One region of the Mesorhizobium sp. M4B.F.Ca.ET.017.02.2.1 genome, then DNA from elsewhere that is predicted to be linked to it. Evidence: predicted binding sites of a transcription regulator. Region 1 holds the regulator's gene; each other region holds the start of a gene.
The links. The regulator PhoB, encoded in region 1, activates phosphate uptake and scavenging genes when phosphate is short. The targets are predictions, from matches to a motif close to TGTCATNNANCTGTCAT.
Positions count from the first base shown of each region.

Region 1 (7,755 bases):
CATAGTTGCCTTCCGGCTTGACCTTGAACACTTCGCGGGCCTGCATGCGGCCGACTTCCTTGTTGTCGAAGGTCAGGTAGAAGACGTCCTTGTTCTCGATCAGCCGGTCGTAGCCGACGACCGGAATGCCTTCGTCCAGCGCCTTTTGCACCGCCGGCCCGACGGCCGAAGCGTCCTGCGCCAGCACGATCAGGGCATTGGCGCCCTGCGAGATCAGGCTTTCGACGTCGGTCAACTGCTTGCCCGGATTGGACTGCGCGTCGGCGGAAATATACTTGTCGCCGGCCGCCTCGATGGCCTTCTTCATCGCCGCTTCATCGGTCTTCCAGCGCTCTTCCTGGAAGTTCGACCAGGAAACGCCGATCACCTTGTCCTTCGCCTCGGCGACCGACGCGAGCGTCAACGACAAGGCGACACCCGCCAGCATGGCGGTTGCGAATTTCTTCATGATATCCTCCCTGCGCCATTGCGGCGCGACCCAGACTGGCCCTGAGGCCGGCATCGAGGCTTTTTTTCGAGCCTCGAAAAAAATATGATCCAACGCCGGAGCGCTGTCAACAACGATTCTCATCGATTCCGAGGCCTCGGCGAATTTTTTTCGAGCTCCGGAATAAATAAATGACAGGCTGGCCCGCTTCTGCCACTATTCATACGGTGTCGCCGACGGCCTTCGAAATCAAAAACGGCCGCGACGACCGGGAGGAAGGCAAAGCATGTCGGTTGGAATCCGCCACGACGATCTGCGCCGACGCAACCGGGCGATGGTTATTTCGGCCGTGCGCCGCGCCGGCCAGCCGTCGCGTACCGAGATCGCCGCCACCACCGGCCTCAGCCATTCGACCATCTCGGCGATCTCGTCCGACCTGATCCAGGAAGGCATTCTGACCGAGAGCAAGCCAAACGAGGCTGTTTCGCTGAAGCGCGGCCGGCCGCAGGTCGGGCTTGCCCTCAATCCGGAAGCCACGGCGGTGATGACGGTGGTCCTGTCGCTGAACTTCCTTTCCGTCGCTGTCATCGACTATGCCGGGCAGGTCATTGCCGAGGAGCAGCGCCGCCTCGACACGGCGATCATGCCGCGCGACGAGCTGATCGGCGAATGCGTGGCCATCGTCCGGCGCCGTTTCGAGGATCCCGACCTCGACGTCCGCGGCGTCGCCCGCATCGCCATGGGCATCCAGGGCATCACCGACACCCATGCCCGCGCCATGTTGTGGTCGCCGATCACGCCGCAGACCGACATCGCCTTCGCCGACATTCTGGAAGCCGAATTTGGCGTTCCGGCCACCATGGAGAATGACTGCAACATGATGGCGGTGGCCTTGCAGTGGCGCGATCCCGAGCGGTACCGCGACGACTTCATTGCCATCCTGCTCTCGCACGGCATCGGCATGGGGCTGGTGCTGAAGGGAGAGCTGTTCACCGGCACCCATTCCTCCGGCGGCGAATTCGGCCACATGATCCACCGGCCGGGCGGCGCGCTCTGCCGCTGCGGCCGGCGCGGCTGCGTCGAGGCCTATGCCGGCAACTATGCGATCTGGCGCAATGCCAAGCAGATGGGCGAGGACGCCGAGCCGGTCGATGTCAGCGACGCCGACATGCGCTCGCTCGCCGCCAGGGCGCGCGCCGGCGACGGCCCGGAGCGCCAGGCCTACCGCAAGGCCGGCGAGGCGCTCGGCTTCGGCCTCGGCAGCCTGTTCGCGCTGATCGATCCAGCTCCCGTCGCCATGGTCGGCGTCAGCGCCGCCGCCTTCGATCTGATCGAGCCGGCGCTGCGCGAGGCGATCGCCCAGACCGCCGGCGGCCAGCATTCGAAGTCGATCTCCTTCGACACCGAGCCGAACGAATTGCCGCTCATCCGCGAAGGCTGCGCCATGCGCGCACTGACCTTCGTCGACCAGGAGATTTTCGCGCCGGGCGTGCAGGTGAAAGGCGGCGCCACCGGGAAGAACGTGGCCTGAGCGTCAATCTTCCCTGATCGCGTAGCCCGCGCCCCGGATGGTGCGGATGACGTCAGGCATGCGGCCATTGTTGACCGCCTTGCGCAGGCGGCCGACATGCACGTCGACCGTGCGCTCGTCGATGTAGATCGTCTCGCCCCAGACATTGTCGAGCAGCTGGCTGCGCGAGAACACCCGGCCGGGATGCCGCATCATGAATTCGAGCAGGCGGAACTCGGTCGGTCCGAGCCGGATTTCGCTCTTCTTGCGGTACACCCGGTGCGACTCGCGATCGAGCACGATGTCGCCGACCTTCAGCATGCTGGACAGGACTTCCGGCTTGGCGCGGCGCAGCAGCGCCTTGACGCGCGCCATGAACTCCGGCGTCGAGAACGGCTTGACCAGATAGTCGTCGGCGCCGGTGGAGAGGCCGCGCACCCGGTCGCTTTCCTCGCCGCGCGCCGTCAGCATGATGATCGGCAGCCGCTCGGTCTCCGGCCGCATCCTGAGGCGCCGGCAGAGCTCGATGCCGGAAACCGCCGGCACCATCCAGTCGAGCACCAGGAGGTCGGGCACGTTTTCCTGCAGCCGGATTTCGGCCTCGTCGCCGCGTGTCACCACCTCGACCTGGTAGCCTTCCGATTCAAGATTGTAGCGGAGCAGCACCCCCAGCGGCTCCTCGTCCTCCACCACCATGATGCGTGGCGCGATCATCGGCCCGTCACCCTTCTTCTCAGGCCGGCGCCGACATCGCCGTCTCGTCCAGCTTCGGACGATTGGCGGGCAGTTGCTGGCCGGTCAGCACGTAGTAGGCGTTCTCGGCGATGTTGGTGACATGGTCGCCGATGCGCTCCAGATTCTTGGCGCAGAACAACAGATGCGTGCAAGCGGTGATGTTGCGCGGATCTTCCATCATGTAGGTCAAAAGTTCGCGGAACACCGAGGTGTATTTAACGTCGATGCGCTCGTCGTCGTTGCGGAGCTTGGCAAGCGCCGCGGCATCAGCGGCGGCATACTCCTCGATGACCCCCTGCACCTGGATCAGCACCAGCTGCGCCATGCCGTCGATGGAATGCGAAAGGTCGCGCGGCGTGACGCTGAGACCGACGGTGCCGACGCGCTTGGCGATGTTCTTGGCGAGGTCGCCGATGCGTTCGAGGTCGCCCGCCATGCGGATCGAGCCGACCACGGCGCGCAGATCGTTGGCCATCGGCTGCCGCTTGGCGATCAGTGTGATGGCGCGGTCGTCGAGTTCGCGCTGGCGCGCGTCCATGATGGCGTCGTCGGACACCACGCGCTGCGCCAGGGCGTTGTCGGAATTGAGCAGCGCCCGCGTCGAGCCGGCGACCATCGAGCGGGCGAGATCGCCCATGTCGGAGATCAGCTTGCTGATGGCGCCGAGATCCTCGTCGAAAGACGCAACCGTATGATGTTCACCCATGATCCTGTCCTCGTGCTTGGAAATCAGCCGAACCGGCCGGTGATGTAGTCCTGGGTGCGCTTGTCGTCGGGGTTGGTGAACATCTTGTCGGTGGCGCCCTCCTCGACCAGGTAGCCGAGGTGGAACATCGCCGTGCGCTGCGACACGCGCGCCGCCTGCTGCATCGAATGGGTGACGATGACGATCGTGTAGTTCTGGCGCAGCTCGTCGATCAGCTCCTCGACGCGGGCGGTGGCGATCGGGTCAAGCGCCGAGCACGGCTCGTCCATCAGGATCACCTCCGGCGAGACGGCGATGGCGCGGGCGATGCACAGGCGCTGCTGCTGGCCGCCGGATAGGCCGGTGCCGGGCTCGTGCAGGCGGTCCTTCACCTCGTTCCAGATCGCCGCCTTCTTCAGGCTGGATTCGACGATCTGGTCCATGTCGGCCTTGCGCTTGGCCAGCCCATGGATGCGCGGGCCGTAGGCGACATTCTCGTAGATCGACTTCGGGAACGGGTTCGGCTTCTGGAACACCATGCCGACCCGGGCCCTGAGCTCGACGACGTCGATGCTCTTGTCGTAGATGTCCTCCTGGTCCAGCGTGATCTTGCCGGTCACCCGCGCCGAATCGATGGTGTCGTTCATGCGGTTGAGGCAGCGCAGGAAGGTCGACTTGCCGCAGCCCGAAGGACCGATCAACGCCGTCACCTGGTTGAGGCGGACGTCGAGATTGACGTCGAACAGCGCCTGCTTCTCGCCATAGAACACGCCGACCTTGTCGCCGCGCATCTTGATCACTTCGTTCGACTTGGCGTTCATTTTGTCGCCCACTGCGTTTTCAAGAGACTGTTCGGTCATGATGTTCATACCAGATGCCTTCTTTTACCAGCGCCGTTCGAAGCGGCGCCTGAGCACGATCGCCGTGATGTTCATGGCCATGAGGAAGACGAGCAGGATGATGATCGCGCCCGACATGCGCTCGACGAAGGCGCGCTCTGCCTCGTTGGCCCACATGTAGATCTGCACCGGCAGCGCTGTCGCCGGATCGAATGGCGTCTTTGGATAGTCGGCGACGAAGGCGACCATGCCGATCAGGAGCAGCGGCGCGGTCTCGCCGAGTGCGCGCGCCAGGCCGATGATGGTGCCGGTGAGGATGCCGGGGGCGGCAAGCGGCAGGATGTGCTGGAACACCATCTGCATCTTGGAGGCGCCGAGACCGAGCGCCGCCGAGCGGATCGACGGCGGCACTGCGGCAAGCGCCGCGCGGGTGGCGATGATGATCGTCGGCAGCGTCATCAGCGTCAGCACCAGGCCGCCGACAAAGGCGGCCGAGCGCGGCATGCCGAGGAAATTGATGAACACGGCAAGGCCGAGCAGGCCGAAGACGATCGACGGTACCGCCGCCAGATTGTTGATGTTGACTTCGATCAGGTCGGTGAAGCGGTTCTTCTTGGCGAATTCCTCCAGGTAGATGGAGGCGGCGACGCCGATCGGCAGCGCCAGAAGCAGCACGATCACCATCATGTAGAAGGAGCCGATGATGGCCACGCCCATGCCCGACGTTTCCGGACGGCTGGAGGCGCCATAGGTGAACAGGCCCTTGTTGAAATGCTCGGCCATGGTGCCGTCGCCCTTGAGCTGGTTCATCCAGGCGATCTGCTGGTCCGAGACCTTGCGGCGCGCTTCCTCGACGTTGAGGTCGATCTGGCCCTTGAAGGCGGAATCGAGATTGGCCGCGGCGAGGATGTCGACGTTGCGCGTGGTGCCGATGACCGACGGATCGGCGACGACGATGTCGCGCAATTGCACGCGCGCGCCCTCCGACAGGAAGCCCTTCAGCTTCAGCGCCATCGGCTTGTTGGCGGGATCGATGCCGAGCTTGGCCATCAGCGCCTTGTCGGCCAGCTTGGGATAGTTCGCCTTGATCAGCACGTCCGGATCGGTGGCGCGCTTGTTGGAAGGATCGATGATCTTCTCGTCGAAATTGATCGGCAGCGTCACCGTCGTCTGCCAGAAGGCGGTGTAGCCCTTCGAGACGATGGTGATCAGCATGATGGCGAGGAAGGCGAGGCCAACCGAGATCGCCAGCACGCCATAGATGCGGAACCGGCGTTCGGCGGCGTAGCGGGCCTTGAGGCCGATGTCGCGGCGCGCAGGAGCCGCGGCCCGGACCATCGTATCCAGCGGGATATCGGTCATTCGTACTGCTCCCGGTATTTGCGCACGATGTAGAGGGCGACGATGTTCATCACCAGCGTCAGCGCGAACAGCGTAATGCCGAGCGCGAAGGCGACCAGCGTCTGCGGCGAATTGAATTCGAGGTCGCCGGTCAGCTGGTTGACGATCTTGACGGTGATGGTGGTCATCGCCTCGAACGGATTGGCGGTGAGATTGGCGGCGACGCCGGCCGCGAGCACCACGATCATGGTTTCGCCGATGGCGCGCGAGGCGGTCAGCAGGATGGCGCCGACGATACCGGGCAGCGCGGCCGGCAGGATCACCCGCTTGATCGTCTCCGAGCGCGTCGCGCCGAGGCCGAGCGAGCCGTCGCGCATGGCGCGCGGCACCGCGGTGATGATGTCGTCCGACAGGGAGGATACGACCGGGATCAGCATGACGCCCATGACCAGGCCGGCGGTGAAGATGCTCTGGCCCTGGATGAAGGGCGAACCGCCCGTCAGCGCCGCCGAGAGATCGCGCAGGAACGGCCCCAGCGTGACGACGGCGAAAATGCCGTAGACGATGGTCGGGATGCCGGCCAGCAGCTCGAGCGCGGGCTTCACCACCGAGCGCACCTTGGGCGAGGCGTATTCGGCCATGTAGACGGCCGACATCAAACCGACCGGAACCGCCACCAGCAGGGCGACGAAGGCGATGTAGAGCGTGCCGGACAGGAGCGGGATCAGGCCGAACTGGCCCTGGCTGCCGCCCGAGCCGGCCGCGGCGAAGCGCGGATCCCAGACGGTGCCGAAGAAGAAGCTCGCCGGCGAAACGCTGTCGAAGAACTGGATCGTCTGGAACAGCATCGAAAGCACGATGCCGACCGTGGTCAGGATGGCGATGGTTGAGGCCGCCAGCAGCCCCCACAGCATCAGCCGCTCGACATTGTTCCTGGCGCGCGCTCGCGGCGCGACTTGCCGGAGCGCGTAAAAGGCGCCGGCGATCGACAGCACGAGCGTGACGACGGCGCCGACCAGGCCGAGCCGGTCCTGCACCGCATTCGCCTCGACGGCGATCGGGATCATGTAGTCCTGGGTGTCCGTCGCCAGCGCCACGCCCTTGGCGGCGAGCAGCGGCTGCAATTCGGCGAAACTGGCGGGAAGCTGGGTGTTTGCATCGAGCTGGCGCAGCCCCTTGGCGAGGCTCTTCACCAGGCTGACATCGAGCGCCTCGCTGGCGACCGCGCTGTCGGCGGTGCGCTCGGGCAAGGCGGCGTGGATGTGGCGCTCGAGATAGACGGAGGAACCGATGTTCCAGACGGCAAGCAGCAGGAGGGCCGGCAGCACGGCGAGCAGGAAGGCCCACCAGCCGTGATAATGGGCGCGCGAATGCGGCTTCACCGAACCATTGTCCTGCGCCACGGCCCGTTGGCGGCCAATGAAGAATGCGACCACGCCGATGGCGGCGACTATGGCAAGTACGAGCATGGACGACATGAACCCACCCCAGGGGAAATCCCTCGTTCGAGCATGATCTTGTCCGGTCCCATTTCGGGATCACGCTCCGGTCGCCACCGCCACTGCGGCGGGCGAAGAGGCCGGGGCGCAGGTAATCCCGCGCCCCGGCCCTAAGCTTGATTACATGGTCTTTCCGGCGGCGAAGGCGTCGCGCTGCGACTGACGCTCGGCGTCGGGAGCCGAAACCAGGCCGTATTCGGCAAGCGGGCTTTCCGGGCCGATCATCTGGTCGTCGAGGAAGAATTCGACATATTCCTTCAGGCCCGGAACGACGCCGAGATGCGCCTTCTTGACGTAGAAGAACAGCGGGCGCGAAACCGGATACTTGCCGCTGGCGATGGTCTCGGTCGAAGGCACGACGTCTTCAACGCTGGCGACCTTCAGCTTGTCGGCATTGTTCTCGTAGAAGGCGAGGCCGAACACGCCGACGCCGGTCTTGTTGGAGTCGATGCGGGCGAGCGTCTCGGTGTAGTCGCCGTCGATGTCGACAGCCTTGCCGTCCTTGCGGATGGCGATGCAGGTCTTGCCGATTTCCTTGTCGTCGCTGATGCCGGTGGCCTTGATGGCAGCCTTGTCGCAGCCGGCGTCGAGAAGCTTGGTCTCGAACACTTCGCGCGTGCCGTGCTTCTCACCCGGGATGTAGGCGGCGATGTCCCAGTCGGGCAGCTTCGGGTTGACCTGGCTCCACTTGGTGTTCGGATTGTCGACCAGCTTGCCGT
Region 1 is NZ_RZOF01000023.1:26,236-33,990, reverse strand. It holds partial or broken gene xylF (D-xylose ABC transporter substrate-binding protein) at 1-448, opposite strand, end outside; gene EN738_RS05355 (ROK family protein) at 714-1,958, shown strand; gene phoB (phosphate regulon transcriptional regulator PhoB) at 1,962-2,651, opposite strand; gene phoU (phosphate signaling complex protein PhoU) at 2,671-3,378, opposite strand; gene pstB (phosphate ABC transporter ATP-binding protein PstB) at 3,402-4,226, opposite strand; gene pstA (phosphate ABC transporter permease PstA) at 4,242-5,558, opposite strand; gene pstC (phosphate ABC transporter permease subunit PstC) at 5,555-7,015, opposite strand; gene EN738_RS05325 (substrate-binding domain-containing protein) at 7,157-7,755, opposite strand, start outside.

Region 2 (7,755 bases), on a different contig from region 1:
CCTCCTTCGCCAAATCGGTAGGCGGCTGCCCGGCCAACATCTCCGTCGGCACGGCAAGGCTTGGCCTGCGTTCGGCGCTGCTCACCCGCGTCGGCGACGAGCAGATGGGTCGGTTCATCCGCGAGCAGCTGAAGCGCGAGGGCGTCTCGGTCGATGGCCTGAAGACCGACAAGGAGCGGCTGACCGCGCTGGTGCTGCTCTCCGTCGAGGACGAAGGCGTCTCGCCGATGATTTTTTACCGCTCCGACTGCGCCGACATGGCGCTGGCCGAGGAGGACATCGACGAGGCGTTCATTGCCTCGGCCCGCGCGGTCGTCGTCACCGGCACGCATTTCTCCCGCCCCAACAGCGACGCCGCGCAGCGCAAGGCGATCAGCATCATGAAGGCCAAGGGCGGCAAGGTGGTCTTCGACATCGACTACCGCCCGAACCTCTGGGGCCTTGCCGGCCATGCCGAGGGCTTCGAGCGCTATGTCAAATCCGACCGCGTCTCGGCGCAGCTGAAGACGGTGTTGCCCGATTGCGACCTCATCGTCGGCACCGAAGAGGAGATCATGATCGCCTCGGGCGCCGATGATTGCCTGAGCGCGCTGAAGACCATCCGCTCGCTGTCCTCCGCCACCATCGTGCTCAAGCGCGGCGCCATGGGCTGCATCGTCTACGACGGGCCGATCAGCGACGACCTCGAGGACGGTGTTGTCGGCAAGGGCTTTCCGATCGAGGTCTACAATGTGCTTGGCGCCGGCGATGCCTTCATGTCGGGCTTCCTGCGCGGCTGGCTCGGCGGCGAGAGCTTCGCCACGGCGGCGACCTGGGCCAATGCCTGCGGCGCCTTCGCCGTCTCGCGCCTGCTCTGCGCGCCGGAATATCCGACCTTCGAGGAATTGCAGTATTTCCTCAAGCACGGCAGCAAGCACCTTGCGCTGCGCAAGGACGAGGCGATCAATCACATCCATTGGGCGACGACGCGCCGGCGCGACATCCCCTCGCTGATGGCGCTCGCCTGCGACCACCGCGTCCAGCTCGAGGACGTCGCCGCCAAGACCGGTGCGGACGCCGCCCGCATCGAGGATTTCAAGGTGCTGACCGTAAAGGCGGCGGCCAGGGTCGCCGCCGGCCGCGCCGGTTACGGCATGCTGCTCGACGAGAAATATGGCCGCGACGCCATGTTCGAATTCGCCCGCCATCCCTTCGCCTGGCTTGGCCGTCCGGTCGAACTGCCGGGCTCGCGGCCGCTGCGCTTCGAATTCTCGCAGGACATCGGCTCGCAGCTGATCGACTGGCCGGTCGAGCACTGCATCAAATGCCTGTGCTTCTATCATCCGGACGACCCCGAGGCGCTGAAGCTGGAGCAGCAGCAGAAGCTCAGGACCCTGTTCGAAGCCGCGCGGAAAGTGGGCAGGGAGCTTCTCGTCGAGATCATCGCCGGCAAGCACGGCAAGCTCGACGACACCACCATCCCGCGCGCGCTGGAGGAACTCTATGCGCTGGGCATCAAGCCCGACTGGTGGAAGCTCGAGCCGCAGGCTTCGGCAAGCGCCTGGGCGAAGATCGAGGCGGTGATCGTCAAGAACGATCCATGGTGCCGCGGTGTCGTGCTGCTCGGGCTCGAGGCGCCGCAGGACGAACTGGAAGCGGCCTTTGCCGCGACGGCCAACGCGCCCGTCGTCAAGGGCTTCGCCGTCGGTCGCACCATCTTCATCAACGCCGCCGAACAATGGCTGGCCGGCAGGATGTCGGATGAAGAGGCGGTCGCCGACATGGCGTCGCGCTTCCAGCAGCTGACCGAGGCATGGCTTGCCGCGCGCGGCCGCAAGGCGGCATAACAGACGGAAGCCGGAGGAAACGACATGACGAAGACCGTACGCCTGACCATGGCGCAGGCTGTGACCCGCTTCCTGTCGCGCCAGATGACTGAGATCGACGGCAGACGAGTGCCCATCTTCGGCGGCGTCTGGGCGATCTTCGGCCATGGCAATGTCGCCGGCATCGGCGAGGCGCTCTACCAGGTGCGCGACGAATTGCCGACCTTCCGCGCCCATAATGAGCAGGCGATGGCGCATGCGGCGATCGCCTATGCCAAGGCCAATTTCCGCCGCCGCTTCATGGCCGCGACCAGCTCGATCGGACCAGGCGCGCTCAACATGGTGACGGCGGCAGCCCTGGCACACGTAAACCGGTTGCCTGTCCTGTTTTTGCCGGGCGATGTGTTCGCCAACCGCTTGCCCGATCCGGTGCTGCAGCAGGCCGAGGATTTTTCCGACGGTACGGCGAGCGTCAACGACTGCTTCCGCGCCGTGTCGCGCTATTTCGACCGCATCACGCGGCCGGAGCAGGTCATCCCGGCGCTCAACCGCGCCATGCAGGTCTTGACCGATGCGGCAGAATGCGGCCCGGTCACGCTGTCGCTCTGCCAGGACGTGCAGGCCGAGGCTTATGATTATCCCGAAAGCCTGTTTGCCGAGCGCCTCTGGATGCCGCGCCGGGTTCGTCCGGACCGCAACGAACTGGCGGCCGCCGTCGCGGCGCTGAAGGACGCGAAAAGGCCGCTGGTGATCGCCGGCGGCGGCGTCCTCTATTCGCAGGCTTCGGGCGAACTGGCCAAGCTGGTGCAGGGCGCCGGCATTCCCGTCTGCGAGACGCAGGGCGGCAAATCTTCGCTCCCCGATGACCATCCGCTCAACATGGCGGCGGTCGGCGTCACCGGCACGTCCGCCGCCAACCGGCTGGCCAAGGAGGCCGATGTCGTGCTCGCCGTCGGCACCAGGCTGCAGGATTTCACCACCGGCTCATGGGCGCTGTTCAAGAATGCCGGCCGCACCATCATCGGGCTGAACACGCAAGGTTTCGATGCCGGCAAGCACTGGGCGCTGCCGCTGGTCGCCGACGCGGCCGAAGGGCTGGCGGAACTGTCCGCTGCCTTGAAGGGCTGGAAGGCGCCGTCCGCCTGGACCGACAATGCGCTGAAGGGCAAGACGGAGTGGCAGGCTGCCGCCGCCAAGGTCACGGCCTCGACCAATGCCGCCTATCCGTCCGACGCGCAGGTGATCGGCGCCGTGCAGCGCGCCATGGGCTCGGGCGTCACCTTGCTGCATGCCGCCGGCGGATTGCCCGGCGAATTGCACAAGCTCTGGCAGGCCGGCGCGCCCGGCTCCTATCATGCCGAATACGGCTTCTCGACCATGGGTTACGAGATCGCCGGCGGTCTCGGCGTCAAGATGGCCAAGCCCGATCAGGAGGTCGTCGTCATGGTCGGCGACGGCTCCTACCTGATGCTCAATTCCGAGATCGCCACATCGGTGATGCTGGGGCTGAAACTCACCATCGTGCTGCTCGACAACCGTGGCTATGGCTGCATCAACCGGCTGCAGATGGCGACCGGCGGCGCCAACTTCAACAATCTCCTGAAGGACTCCCGCCACGAGGTCATGCCCGATGTCGACTTCGCCGCCCATGCGGCAAGCCTCGGCGCGACGGCCGAGAAGGTGGCCTCGATCGCCGAGCTGGAGACGGCGCTCGCCAGGGCCAAGGGCAACAGCAAGACCACCGTGCTGGTCATCGACACCGATCCGCTGGTCTCGACCGAGGCCGGCGGCCACTGGTGGGACGTCGCCGTGCCGGAAGTCTCCGCGCGACGCGAAGTCAACGCCGCGCGCAAGAAATATGAGGAAGCCGTCGGCAGCCGGCAGGGCTGAGCCCGCGTCCGCCTCGCAACGAACTGACATTGGAGTGACGACTTGAAAGCCAAACTGGGCATGTCCCCCATCGCGTGGTGGAACGACGATCTGGTGGAATTGAGCGATGACGTGTCGCTGGAGGAGTGTCTGCGCCAGTCGCGCTCGGCCGGCTTCACCGGCATGGAAAAGGGCCGCCGCTTTCCCGACGATCCCAAAGTAATGCTGCCGATCCTGAAGGCAGCCGACGTCACGCTCTGCGGCGGCTGGTTCTCCGGCACGCTGGTCGACGAGGAGATGGCCAGGAATAAGGACCGCATCCAGCCGATGATCGACCTGTTCAAGGCGGTCAACGCGCCCTGCATCGTCTATGGCGAGGTCGGCCGCTCCATCCAGGGTGACCGTTCGAAGCCGCTCGCCACCAAGCCGAAGCTCTCCGGCGACGAAATGAAGGCCTATGGCAGGCGCCTGACCGAATTCGGCGAATGGTGCGCCGAGCAGGGCATGCCGCTGTCCTACCACCACCACATGGCGGCGGTCGTCGAGACCGAGCCGGAGCTTGACGCCTTCATGCGCCACTCCGGCGAAGGCATTCCGCTGCTGCTCGACGCCGGCCATCTCGCCTTCGCCGGCGGCGACGTGCTGCGCGCCATCGACAATCACCACAAGCGCATCAACCACGTCCATGTGAAGGACGTGCGCATGGGCGTGATCGACAGACTCGACCGCACCAGGCAGTCCTTCCTCGATGCCGTGGCGCTCGGCGCCTTCACCGTGCCTGGCGACGGGTCGTTGGATTTCGGCGCCATTGTGCAGCGGTTCGCCGACCATGGCTATGAAGGCTGGTTCGTCGTCGAGGCCGAGCAGGATCCGAAGCCAAACCCTCCGCTCAGGATGGCCCAGGTCGGCTACAAGGAGCTGATGCGGGTGATGAGCGCCGCCGGCTACACGGTGGAGACGCAGGGTTTTCCGGCCTGAACGGTGGATTAGTCAGGGCGCCCGGTCTATCTGATGCGCTTTGGCTAAATCCGGGATTGGCGCGCGATGAAAGACTATGAGCACCCGTTCTTCCGGCCGCTGTGGCGGCGCATCGCCGTGGTGGCTGTCTGCCTGGCCTGGTCGGTGATCGAGTTCGCTTCCGGTACGCCTTTCTGGGGCGTCATCGCGCTCGGCTTCGCCGGCTATGCCGTCTGGCAGTTCTTCTATCTCTACAAGCCGGCCGAAGAGGCCAAGCCTCCGGCCGAACCGAAGGAATGATTGAGGAGACAAAAATGTCCAAACTGCTCGTCAAGGCCGACAGGGGCCACGGCCGCGTCGCCCACGTCACGCCGCAAAGCGCCGGCTGGACCTATGTCGGCTTCGATCTTCATCGGCTGAAAGCGGGCGAGACGGCTTCGGGTGAAACGGCCGACCGCGAGGTCTGCCTGGTCTTCGTCACCGGCAAGGGCAAGGCGTCCGCCGCCGGCACGGATCTCGGCCTGCTCGGCGAGCGCATGTCGCCCTTCGAGGGCAAGCCATGGTCTGTCTATGTGCCTGAGGGGTCCAACTGGTCGGTGACTGCCGACACCGAGCTGGAACTCGCCGTCTGCTCGGCTCCCGGCCTGGGCGGCGGCCTGCCGGCCCGCGTCATCGCTCCGCGGGATCTCGGCCAGGAGGTGCGCGGCAAGGGCACCAACACGCGCTACGTCACCAACATCCTGCCCGAAGGCAAGCCGGCCGACTCGTTGCTGGTGGTCGAGGTCATCACGCCGGGCGGTCACACCTCCAGCTATCCGCCGCACAAGCACGACCGGGACAACCTCCCCGCCGAGTCCTATCTCGAGGAAACCTACTACCACCGCCTCAACCCGCCGCAGGGCTTTGCCTTCCAGCGCGTCTATACCGACGCCGGCAGGAATGGCGAGCGCGAGCTGGACGAGGCGATGGCGATCGAGGACGGCGACGTGGTGCTGGTGCCGAAGGGCTACCACCCGTGCGCCGCCTGCCATGGCTACGATCTCTACTATCTCAACGTCATGGCCGGGCCGAAGCGCACCTGGAAGTTCCACAACGCGCCCGAGCACGAATGGCTGATGAAGGCCTGAGCCTCCTGCATTGCGCTGAAGCCATTGGTCCAGCACGGAAAAATCGTCGGCTAAGGACCTGCCTGGCCGATTTGCCATCGAAAACCATCGTAAGCTTCGTCAATCCGTCATGGAAATCACCTATGGCAACGGTCTGACGAGGACTTCTCATGCGCTACGCCATCTATTTCACCCCAAGCCAGGACGAGCCGCTGGCGCGGATCGCCGCCAATTGGCTGGGACGCGACCCGTTCGGCGCCGCCACCCGGCCGGTCGAGGCCGTGGGTGAGCTGTCGGCGGCCGAAGTTGCCTTCCATACCGCCTCGGCCCGCCGCTACGGCTTTCACGCGACGCTGAAGGCGCCCTTCAGGTTGGCTGAGAACGAGACCGAAGCCACGTTGCGCGCGGCGCTCGACAGCTTCGCCGAGGCGGCCCAGCCGGTTACCATCCCGCGCCTCGTCGTCGGCCAGATCGACGGCTTCTTCGCGCTGGTGCCGCAAGCGCCTGTGCCGGCGCTCAACCGCTTCGCCGGCGATGTCGTGCTCGCCTTCGACCGTTTCCGCGCGCCGCTGACCGAGGCCGAGATCGAGCGCCGCAGCCCCGACTCGCTGAAGCCGGACGAGTTCCGCAATCTCTGCCAATGGGGCTACCCCTACGTCTTCGAAACCTTCCGCTTTCACATGACGCTGTCCGGCCGCGTTGCGTCACAGGAAAGCCCTCGTCTGCGCGCAGCAATCGACAGCCTGTTCACGGAAGTGCTGCTGCGGCCGGTGCCGGTCGAAGCGCTGACGCTGTTCGTCGAAACCGAACCGGGCGCCCCGTTCATGGTGCTGTCCCACCACGCGCTAGGACGCCGCCCGGCCCGGAAAACTGCCTGAGACCAAACTGCTTGAGACCAAACTGCCTGATTACCAAGGACGATTTGAAATGACCGCCGAGACCGTTCTCACCAATGCCCGCATCGTGCTTGCCGACGAGATCGTTGAGGGCTCGCTGGTGCTGCGCGACGGCTTGATCGCCGCCATCGACCCGGGCGCTGCCCGCGCCGGCGAGGACATGGGCGGCGACTACATCATCCCCGGCCTGGTGGAACTGCACACCGACCATCTCGAAGGTCACTACGCGCCGCGCCCGAAGGTCCGCTGGAACCCGATTGCCGCCGTGCTTGCCCATGACGCGCAGGTGGCAACCGCCGGCATCACCACCGTGCTCGATGCCTTGCGCGTAGGCATGGACGAGGACGCCGACCTCACCTCCGCCGACATCCGCAAGCTGGCCGACGCCATTGAGGACAGCGTCGCGCAGGAGCGGCTCAGGGCCGACCATTTCATCCATCTGCGCTGCGAGGTCTCGGCACCGGACTGCCTGAAGGCCTTCGCCAATTTCGAGACCGACGAGCGGGTGAAACTGGCGTCGCTGATGGACCATGCGCCAGGACAGCGCCAGTTCGTCAATCTCGAAACCTATGCCTATTACTACCAGCGCAAGCTGAAGCTCTCCGATCGCGACTTCCAGAAATTCTGCGAGAAGCGCATGGCGGAATCGGCGATGAATTCCGGTCCGAACCGCATCTTCATTTCCGCCGCCTGCCACGAACGCGGCATTGTGCTGGCCAGCCATGACGACGCCACCGCCGGCCATGTCGAGGAAGCGATCGAGCAGGGCGTGCGCGTCGCCGAGTTCCCGACCACCGAGGAAGCGGCGCGGGCCTCCAAGGCGGCAGGCCTCGGCGTGCTGATGGGTGCGCCCAACGTCATGCGCGGCGCCTCGCATTCCGGCAACGTCTCGGCCCGCACGCTGGCCGGCGAGGGCCTGCTCGACATCTTGTCGTCCGACTACATTCCCTTCAGCCTGATCCAGTCGGCATTCTTCCTTGGCGATATGGTCGAGGGCATTTCCCTGCCGCAGGCGGTGGCGATGGTCTCGAAGAACCCGGCCGAGGCGGTCGGTCTCAGTGACCGCGGCGTGATCGAGGAGGGCCGGCGCGCCGATCTGGTGCGCGTGCGCGTCGACGATCA
Region 2 is NZ_RZOF01000042.1:19,604-27,358, forward strand. It holds gene iolC (5-dehydro-2-deoxygluconokinase) at 1-1,826, shown strand, start outside; gene iolD (3D-(3,5/4)-trihydroxycyclohexane-1,2-dione acylhydrolase (decyclizing)) at 1,851-3,695, shown strand; gene iolE (myo-inosose-2 dehydratase) at 3,738-4,652, shown strand; gene EN738_RS08290 (DUF3329 domain-containing protein) at 4,719-4,931, shown strand; gene iolB (5-deoxy-glucuronate isomerase) at 4,946-5,758, shown strand; gene EN738_RS08300 (DUF1045 domain-containing protein) at 5,908-6,615, shown strand; gene EN738_RS08305 (alpha-D-ribose 1-methylphosphonate 5-triphosphate diphosphatase) at 6,665-7,755, shown strand, end outside.
Region 2: a site for PhoB is predicted at 5,853-5,869, ahead of EN738_RS08300 (DUF1045 domain-containing protein). Genes of this name have one in related genera too.

Region 3 (7,755 bases), on a different contig from region 1:
GCTCGGCACCGGCTGGTATGCGGCCGACGCGGCCGAGGTGCGGCAAGGATCGACCGTGGTCGTGGTCGGTGACGGCGCCGTCGGCCTGATGGGCGTTCTTGCCGCGAGGGAGATGGGCGCGGAGCGCATCATCGCCATGAGCCGCCACGCAAGCCGCCAGAGACTCGCCCGCGAGTTCGGCGCAACCGACATCGTGGCCGAGCGCGGCGAGGACGGCGTGGCGCGCATCAAGGACCTTACCAGGGGCGTCGGCGCCGACTCGGTGCTGGAATGCGTCGGCACGGCCGAATCCTTCGACCAGGCGTTGGCCGTCTCGCGACCCGGCGGCACCATCGGCTATGTCGGCGTGCCGCATGACGTTTCCCTGGACGGACAGCGCCTGTTCTTCGGCCAGAAGCGCATGCTCGGCGGCCCGGCGCCGGTCCGCCGCTTCCTGCCCGACCTGATGGACCGCGTGCTCAAGGGCAGGATCAAGCCCGGCAAGGTCTTCGACCTGCTGCTGCCGCTGGCGGAAGTCGCCGAAGGCTACCGCGCCATGGACGAGCGCCGCGCGATCAAGGTGATGCTTTCCGTTTAGCCGGCTTCAGTTGCCGGGAAGCACGGTCCACAGCTTGGCGGCAAAACCGCGCTTGTCGAGCTGCCACGGATTGCCGGTGACCTCCGCCTTGCCGTTCCGGCATTTGTACGAATAGACGGCGTCGTGGCCGGTCGCGAAGGCCGGCACGACGTCGTCATTCGGGTTGGCCTTGCAGAATTCATCCGCGCCGGGATTGTCGCGCGAGGCGTTCATCCTGGCGCAAGGCAGGTTGGCGCCGACGAAGCAGACCAGCACTTTGCCGTTCATGCAGCGATAGCTGGCCTGTGCCTGCAATTCGGACTCCTGCGGCGCGGCTTTGGCGTCCGGAAACAGCTTTTTGAACGCTTTGGCCGTGCCGTCGTAAAGGTCGTGCGAATAGGGGCGGATCGTGTCGTCGTTCTTCACCTGGCGGCACAATTCTCGGAGGTTCGTGGTCGTGGCTGCCGCCGCGCCACTTGGGGCGGCGACCCACCAGGCGAAGGTCGACAGCAGCACAGAAGCGAAGCCGATCGCCGAAAAGCGCAATGCCCGCATTTTGACGTCCTCAGCAAACTGCGCGGCGACTGCCGCGCGAACGAAATCTTAATGTAAATCAAGCGTAATCCCGACAATTAAAATTATGCGTATGTGTTGGGGTTGCGCATGCCGGAATATTCTTCCTTCATCCGGTCGATCCGGGTCCGTTATCTCTCGGGATTGCTGATTTTCGCGCTGGCCTCCACCGCGGTCATGTTCGCGCTCAACCGGGTCAATTCTTTCCGTCACAACGTGGACGCGCTGAGCAGCAATCTGGTCATTTTCGGCCGCGATCTGCGCAACGCCACCAATTTCGCCGAGACCACCGGCACCGCCTGGCGCGCCGAGACGCGCGATGGGCTGGTGGCGTCGGCGCGCGGCCATTCCGAGCGGCTCTCCGGCGAGATCGAGGCCTTGACCGCCCAGCTAGCCGCCATCAGACCGCGCCTGTCGAAGAGCACCCTCAACGACCTCGATTCCACGTCCGTCAACGGCGACCTGTTCTGGTCGGCACGCGACATGGTGCGCAACTTCAATCTGATGTCGGTGGCGCAGAAGGTCGATGAATGGAGCTACCGCGAGATCCGCAACCAGAACGACCTGTTTGCCCAGCCGATGCTGGTTCGCGTCCGCACCGCTATGGACAATGAGCGCCATCTGGCCGACGCCGCCAGCGACAGGCTGCTTCTGTGGGCGAGCGGGCTGTTGTTCGCCGTGCTCGCCATCGTCGCCTTCTGGGTCTTCAGGCCGATGGAAAAGGCGATCCGCCGCGCCTTCGCCGAGACCGCCGCCTCGCTGTTCAAGGCCGAGGCGGCCGACCGCGCCAAGTCGGAATTCCTGGCCAATATGAGCCACGAGATCCGCACGCCGATGAACGGCGTGCTCGGCATGGCCGAGCTTCTGGCCAAGACCGAACTGACGACGCGCCAGAAGACCTTCACCGACGTCATCGTCAAGTCCGGCAACGCGCTGCTCACCATCATCAACGACATCCTCGACTTCTCCAAGATCAATGCCGGGCAGATGATGCTCGACCCGGCGCCCTTCCGCCTGGCGGAAGCGGTCGAGGATGTGGCCACGCTGGTGTCGGCGCGGGTCGCCGAGAAGAACATCGAGCTCATCGTCCGTGTCGATCCGCGCCTGCCGTCCTTCGTCGTCGGCGATGCCGGGCGCTTCCGCCAGATCGTCACCAACCTGGTCGGCAACGCGGTGAAGTTCACCGAGAAGGGCCACGTGCTGGTCGATGTCGGCGGCGAGGTGACGGACGGCGTCGTCCAGCTCAAGGTGCGCGTCGAGGACACTGGCATCGGCATTCCGGCCGAGAAGCTGCAGAACGTGTTCGAGAAGTTCGCGCAGGTCGACGGCTCCTCGACGCGCCGTCATGAGGGCACCGGCCTCGGCCTGGCGATCGCCGCCCGCCTTGTCGACCTGATGGGCGGCAAGATCGGCGTCGAGAGCGAGATCGGCCGCGGCTCGGTGTTCTGGTTCGCCGTGCCGCTGCCGGCGCACAGCCAGGACTCGCGCGACGAGATCGTGCCGGTCGACGTCACCGGCGCCCGCGTGCTGGTCATCGACGACAACCCGGTCAACCGCGAGATTCTGCTGGAGCAGTTGCGAAGCTGGAGCTTCGACTGCGCCGCCGCCGAAAGCGGCGCCGTCGGCCTTGCCTTCCTCGATCGCGCCAGCCAGCTCGGCGCCGCCGTAGACTGCATCATCCTCGACTATCAGATGCCGGGCATGAACGGCGCCGACGTCGCCAAGGCGATTGCCGCCGACAGCCGCATGTCCGCAATCCCGGTGGTCATCCTGACCTCGGTCGACCAGGTCGATTTCGGCAAGATGGTCATCGATTTCGGAATCGCCGCGCATCTGACCAAGCCGGCGCGCTCGGCCGTCCTGCTCGGCACCGTCATCTCGGTCATCCAGAAGGCGCGCTCGCAGGTCGGCAAGGCACGCTTCGTCCGCGAGGCGGTCGCCCCGCAGGCAGCGCCCGCACCCGCCTTCACCGTCATCCGCGGTCCGGCCATGCCGGCGCCCGCCGCACCGGAACCGGCTACCGCCGCGAACGGCCCGATCGACATCCTGATCGCCGAGGACAATGACGTGAACCAGCTGGTCTTCGGCCAGATCCTCAACGGTCTCGGCCTAAGCTACCGCATCGCCGGCAATGGCCGCACGGCCGTCGAGATGTACAAGGCGCTGCGGCCGAGGCTGATCCTGATGGATGTCTCCATGCCCGAGATGAACGGCTACGAGGCGACCGGCGCCATCCGCCAGATCGAACGGCAGAGCGGCAACCACACGCCGATCATCGGCGTCACCGCGCACGCGCTGAAGGGCGACCGCGAAAAGTGCATCGAGGCCGGCATGGACGACTATCTGCCGAAGCCGATCTCGCCCGACCGCCTCGGCAGCAAGATCGGCACCTGGCTCAGCGAGACGGTGGCGGTGAAGACGGCGTGAGGCTAGGACCTGATTGCGACCAACAACCTACCGCCGAGTTCCTTCGCGCCCCCCTCTGGCCTGCCGGCCATCTCCCCCACGGGTGGAGAGATTAGCTGTCATCACGGCTTTCGCCAATCTTCAGCGTTGAGGGACGAACGCAATCAACGAAGCGGCTAATCTCCCCCCTCGTGGGGGAGATGTCCGGCAGGACAGAGGGGGGCGCTGTCCCGCCGACCTCTCCAAATCCTTGCCCTACCTTACCGATTGCGCACCACCAGGCAGGCGCCGCCGACGCCGTGCAGTTTCTGGCAGATGCCATTCGCCTCGCCCCGGCTGTCGGCGCCGATCCGCACCGCGTAGATGCCGCGCCGGCCGATCGGCGTACGCACCCGGCTTACCACCGGATCATGATTGGAAAGCAGCGCCGGGAAACGGCTCCTGACCCTCAGCCATTGGCCGACCGCGGCGCTGCGGCGGAAATTGCTGGCCACCTGCACGCCCCAGGGCTTGACGTTGATCGAGGCCATGGCAACGGTCTGCGACATGATCACCGGCAGCTTGCGGCAGGCGGCGGCAAAGCTTGCCTTGGCATCGAGCGGCTCGATCTTGCCGGCATAGGAACTATCCGAGAATTTGTCGACCGCCTCGCCCATGACATCGAAGACATAGCTCTCGGTCTCCATCGGCAGGAAGCCGCCGGAGCCGAGCCAGCGCGACACCCGGTTCTCGCCGGCATTGTAGGCGGCGGCGGCAAGGCCAAGATTGCCGTAGCTGACCTTCATCTCGGCAAGGTATTTCGCCGAGGCGGGGATCGCCTGCTCGATGTCGAAGGGGTTGGCCAGTCCCCGCATCTTGGCCGTGCCCGGCATGAACTGGGCAATGCCCTCGGCGCCGACGGGGCTCACCGCATTGGGATCGAAGCGGCTTTCCTTCCAGATCAGCCGGGCGAAGAAGTCCTTGGGCAGGCCGTTGCCGACGGCATGCGCCTCGATCAGATTGCAGACCTTGCCGATGAGTCGCTGCTTGGCCGACGGCGGCGGATCGGCTTGAGCGATGGTCACCCAGCCTGCCCCGCACAACAGGATCAGCGTCGCCCTGAGGAAACGCCGCATCGGATCTACTCTGCCGCTGCCTTGCCGCGTCCGTAGCGCTGCTCGATATAGTCGGCGACCATCTTCTCGAAATCCTGGGCGATCGACGGGCCGCGCAAGGTCGCCGCCTTCTTGCCGTCGACGAATACCGGCGCCGTCGGCGTCTCGCCGGTGCCGGGCAGCGAAATGCCGATATCGGCATGCTTGGATTCGCCCGGACCGTTGACGATGCAGCCCATCACCGCGACCTTGAGGTTTTCCACGCCGGGATACTTTTCGCGCCACACCGGCATGTTCTTGCGCAGGTCGGCCTGGATGTTCTGCGCCAGTTCCTGGAATACGGTGGACGTCGTGCGGCCGCAGCCGGGGCAGGCCGCGACGATCGGCACGAACTGGCGAAAGCCCATCGTCTGCAGCAGTTCCTGCGACACCTGCACCTCGCGGGTGCGGTCGCCGTTCGGCTCCGGCGTCAGCGAGATGCGGATGGTGTCGCCGATGCCTTGCTGCAGAAGGATGCCCATGGCGGCGGACGAGGCAACGATGCCCTTGGTGCCCATGCCGGCCTCGGTCAGGCCGAGATGCAGCGCATGGTTGGAGCGGGTGGCAAGCTCGGCGTAGACGGCGATCAGGTCCTGCACGCCGCTGACCTTGGCCGACAGGATGATCTTGTCGCGGCCAAGGCCGATCTCCTCGGCCATTTCGGCCGACAGGATCGCCGACTGCACGATCGCCTCGCGCGTCACCTCCTGCGCGGTCAGCGGAAAGCCCCGGGCCTGGTTCTCGTCCATCAGTCGCGTCAGCAGCTGCTGGTCGAGCGAGCCCCAGTTGACGCCGATGCGCACCGGCTTGTCGTATTTGATCGCCATCTCGACGATCGCAGCGAACTGCCGGTCCTTCTTGTCCTTGAAGCCGACATTGCCGGGGTTGATGCGGTATTTGGCCAGCGCCTCGGCACAGGCCGGATGATCGGCGAGCAGCTTGTGGCCGATATAGTGGAAATCGCCGACCAGCGGCACATTGATGCCGAGCCGCGCCAGCCGGTCGCGGATGGCCGGCACGGCGGCGGCGCTTTCATCGCGATCGACGGTGATGCGCACGATCTCGGAGCCGGCGCGGTGCAGCGCCGCGACCTGGGCGACGGTCTGGTCGATGTCGGCGGTGTCGGTGTTGGTCATCGACTGCACGACGACCGGCGCGCCGCCACCGACGACCACGCCGCCGACGGAAACGCCGACCGATGTCCGGCGCGGGAAGGGAGAGGAAAAATATCCGGTCATGCCGGCTGCCTTTTGCTCAGAGCAGTATGCTCAAGGGTCCGGGCATGAGGTGGAGGAGCAAAGATGGCTTGTCAATGGCAACGGCCGAGCGGAAGCCGCAAATTGGCGGGGCGGCGATGCGACCGTTGCGCACCGCGGCGGCCGGCTGCCGGCCACCCGCATGCCAGAGATGAATGGCGAGAACGGTCCGACATATGGCGCCCGAGGCACGCGATCCGCATGCCTTAAGCCGTGGGAACCTTTATCGGGATAAAGAAGGAAACATCTCCGGCGACAGGCTGCCACCGGAGAGATGATCGCACCAAAGGCGGCGCGGCTTTGTTAAAGGAGCGTCAGTGCGTCGTCGGTTTCGCCTTCAGCTTTTCAATCTCGTCCTTGATTGCCAGCTTGCGCCGCTTGAGATTCACGATTTCGAGGTCGTCGACCGACGGATGGTTCATCGCATCGGTGATCTCGCGCTCGATGTCACCGTGTTTCCGCTGCAACTCATCAAGATGGGATGCAAGAGACATGATTGGTTCTCCCTTTCATGATTTTCCTCGATTGCAGCCGCCAAAATGCGCCCACCGCCAGTCCGCATCTGTGACAGCACGATGACACTCTGCCACCAACCGATCTCGATGTCGAATGCCGCGTGGTAGCATTCCACGACAATGTGAAATGTGATATGAGCGGCCCGCCGGTTGCAAAATCCCACCGGCCCCGCCCAATCAGGCCCATCTCTTGGGCGCCGCAGACGTGCAGACGGTAGAGAATGTCCGAACAGGAACAGGCCGAGATCCGGCTCGAATTTTCCCGCCTGAAGCAGGAACACGCCGATTTCGACGCCGCCATCAATGCGATGATCGCCACCGGCTGCGACCCCCTGCAGATTCAGCGCATGAAGAAGAAGAAACTCTTCCTCAAGGACCGGCTGATGGCGCTGGAAGACCGCATCATCCCCGACATCATCGCCTGACGCGCGGCCGGGCGTCCCGGCCCGATCGGCTCACGCCGCGATCGACAGCCGTGCCGCGCGCTCGCGCAGCAGAGCGATGAGTTCGGCTGTCCGCTCCTCGGATGTGTCTATCGGAACGACAAGGCACATCGTTGCCTCGACCTTGCCCGGCGCCGAAAATACCGGCGCTGCCAGGCACTTGGTGTAGGCGTCGACGAGCCCGGAGGTCACGCAATAGCCGGTGGCCCGCGCCTTGCCGATGTCGTCGATGAAATCGTCGAGCTTGAGCTTGCGGCCATCCGGCAGGATGAGGTCGGCCTCGGATACCATGGCTTCGATCCGGTCCCGGTCGAAGCCCGCAAGCAGCAGCCTGCCGGAAGCGGTCCAGGGGAGCGGTATCTGCAGGCCGGTGGCCGAGCTGATGCGGAACGGCCTCGTGCCGGGACTGGAATGGATGATCGTGTAGCGGCCGCTCTGCAGCATGCACAATTCGGATGTCTCGCCCGTCTCGTGCGAAAGCGTGTCGACCTCCTGCCGCCCGCGCCGCAGCATGTCGTTGCCGCGCATATAGGCCATTCCATAGAGGTAGAGCTTCTTGCCGAAATAGACCCGGTTGCCGTCGCCGGTCAGCTCCAGCAGCCCGGCGTCGACCAGCTCGCGCACCAGCGTGTAGGTCGTCGATCGCGGCGCGTTCACCCCCTTGGCCAGCTCGCCTATGCCGATCGCGCGCTGGGTGGCGTGCAGGAAGTCCAGAATGTGCAGCACCCGGTTGAGGCCCTTCTCGCGTGAGTTCGCGGGCTTCTCCTCGTCCGTTCCGGTCTGCCACTCCGCGAGTGTTTCGCCATCTTGCATTGTCGATTCCTGATGTTAGTATTGTCTTGTACAGGATACACGCGTCTCTTGTAAGAGACA
Region 3 is NZ_RZOF01000051.1:17,641-25,395, forward strand. It holds gene EN738_RS09420 (zinc-dependent alcohol dehydrogenase family protein) at 1-577, shown strand, start outside; gene EN738_RS09425 (hypothetical protein) at 584-1,111, opposite strand; gene EN738_RS09430 (response regulator) at 1,220-3,556, shown strand; gene EN738_RS09440 (lytic transglycosylase domain-containing protein) at 3,796-4,650, opposite strand; gene ispG (flavodoxin-dependent (E)-4-hydroxy-3-methylbut-2-enyl-diphosphate synthase) at 4,656-5,906, opposite strand; gene EN738_RS09450 (YdcH family protein) at 6,239-6,418, opposite strand; gene EN738_RS09455 (YdcH family protein) at 6,661-6,864, shown strand; gene EN738_RS09460 (IclR family transcriptional regulator) at 6,895-7,695, opposite strand.
Region 3: a site for PhoB is predicted at 6,489-6,505, ahead of EN738_RS09450 (YdcH family protein). Genes of this name have one in related genera too.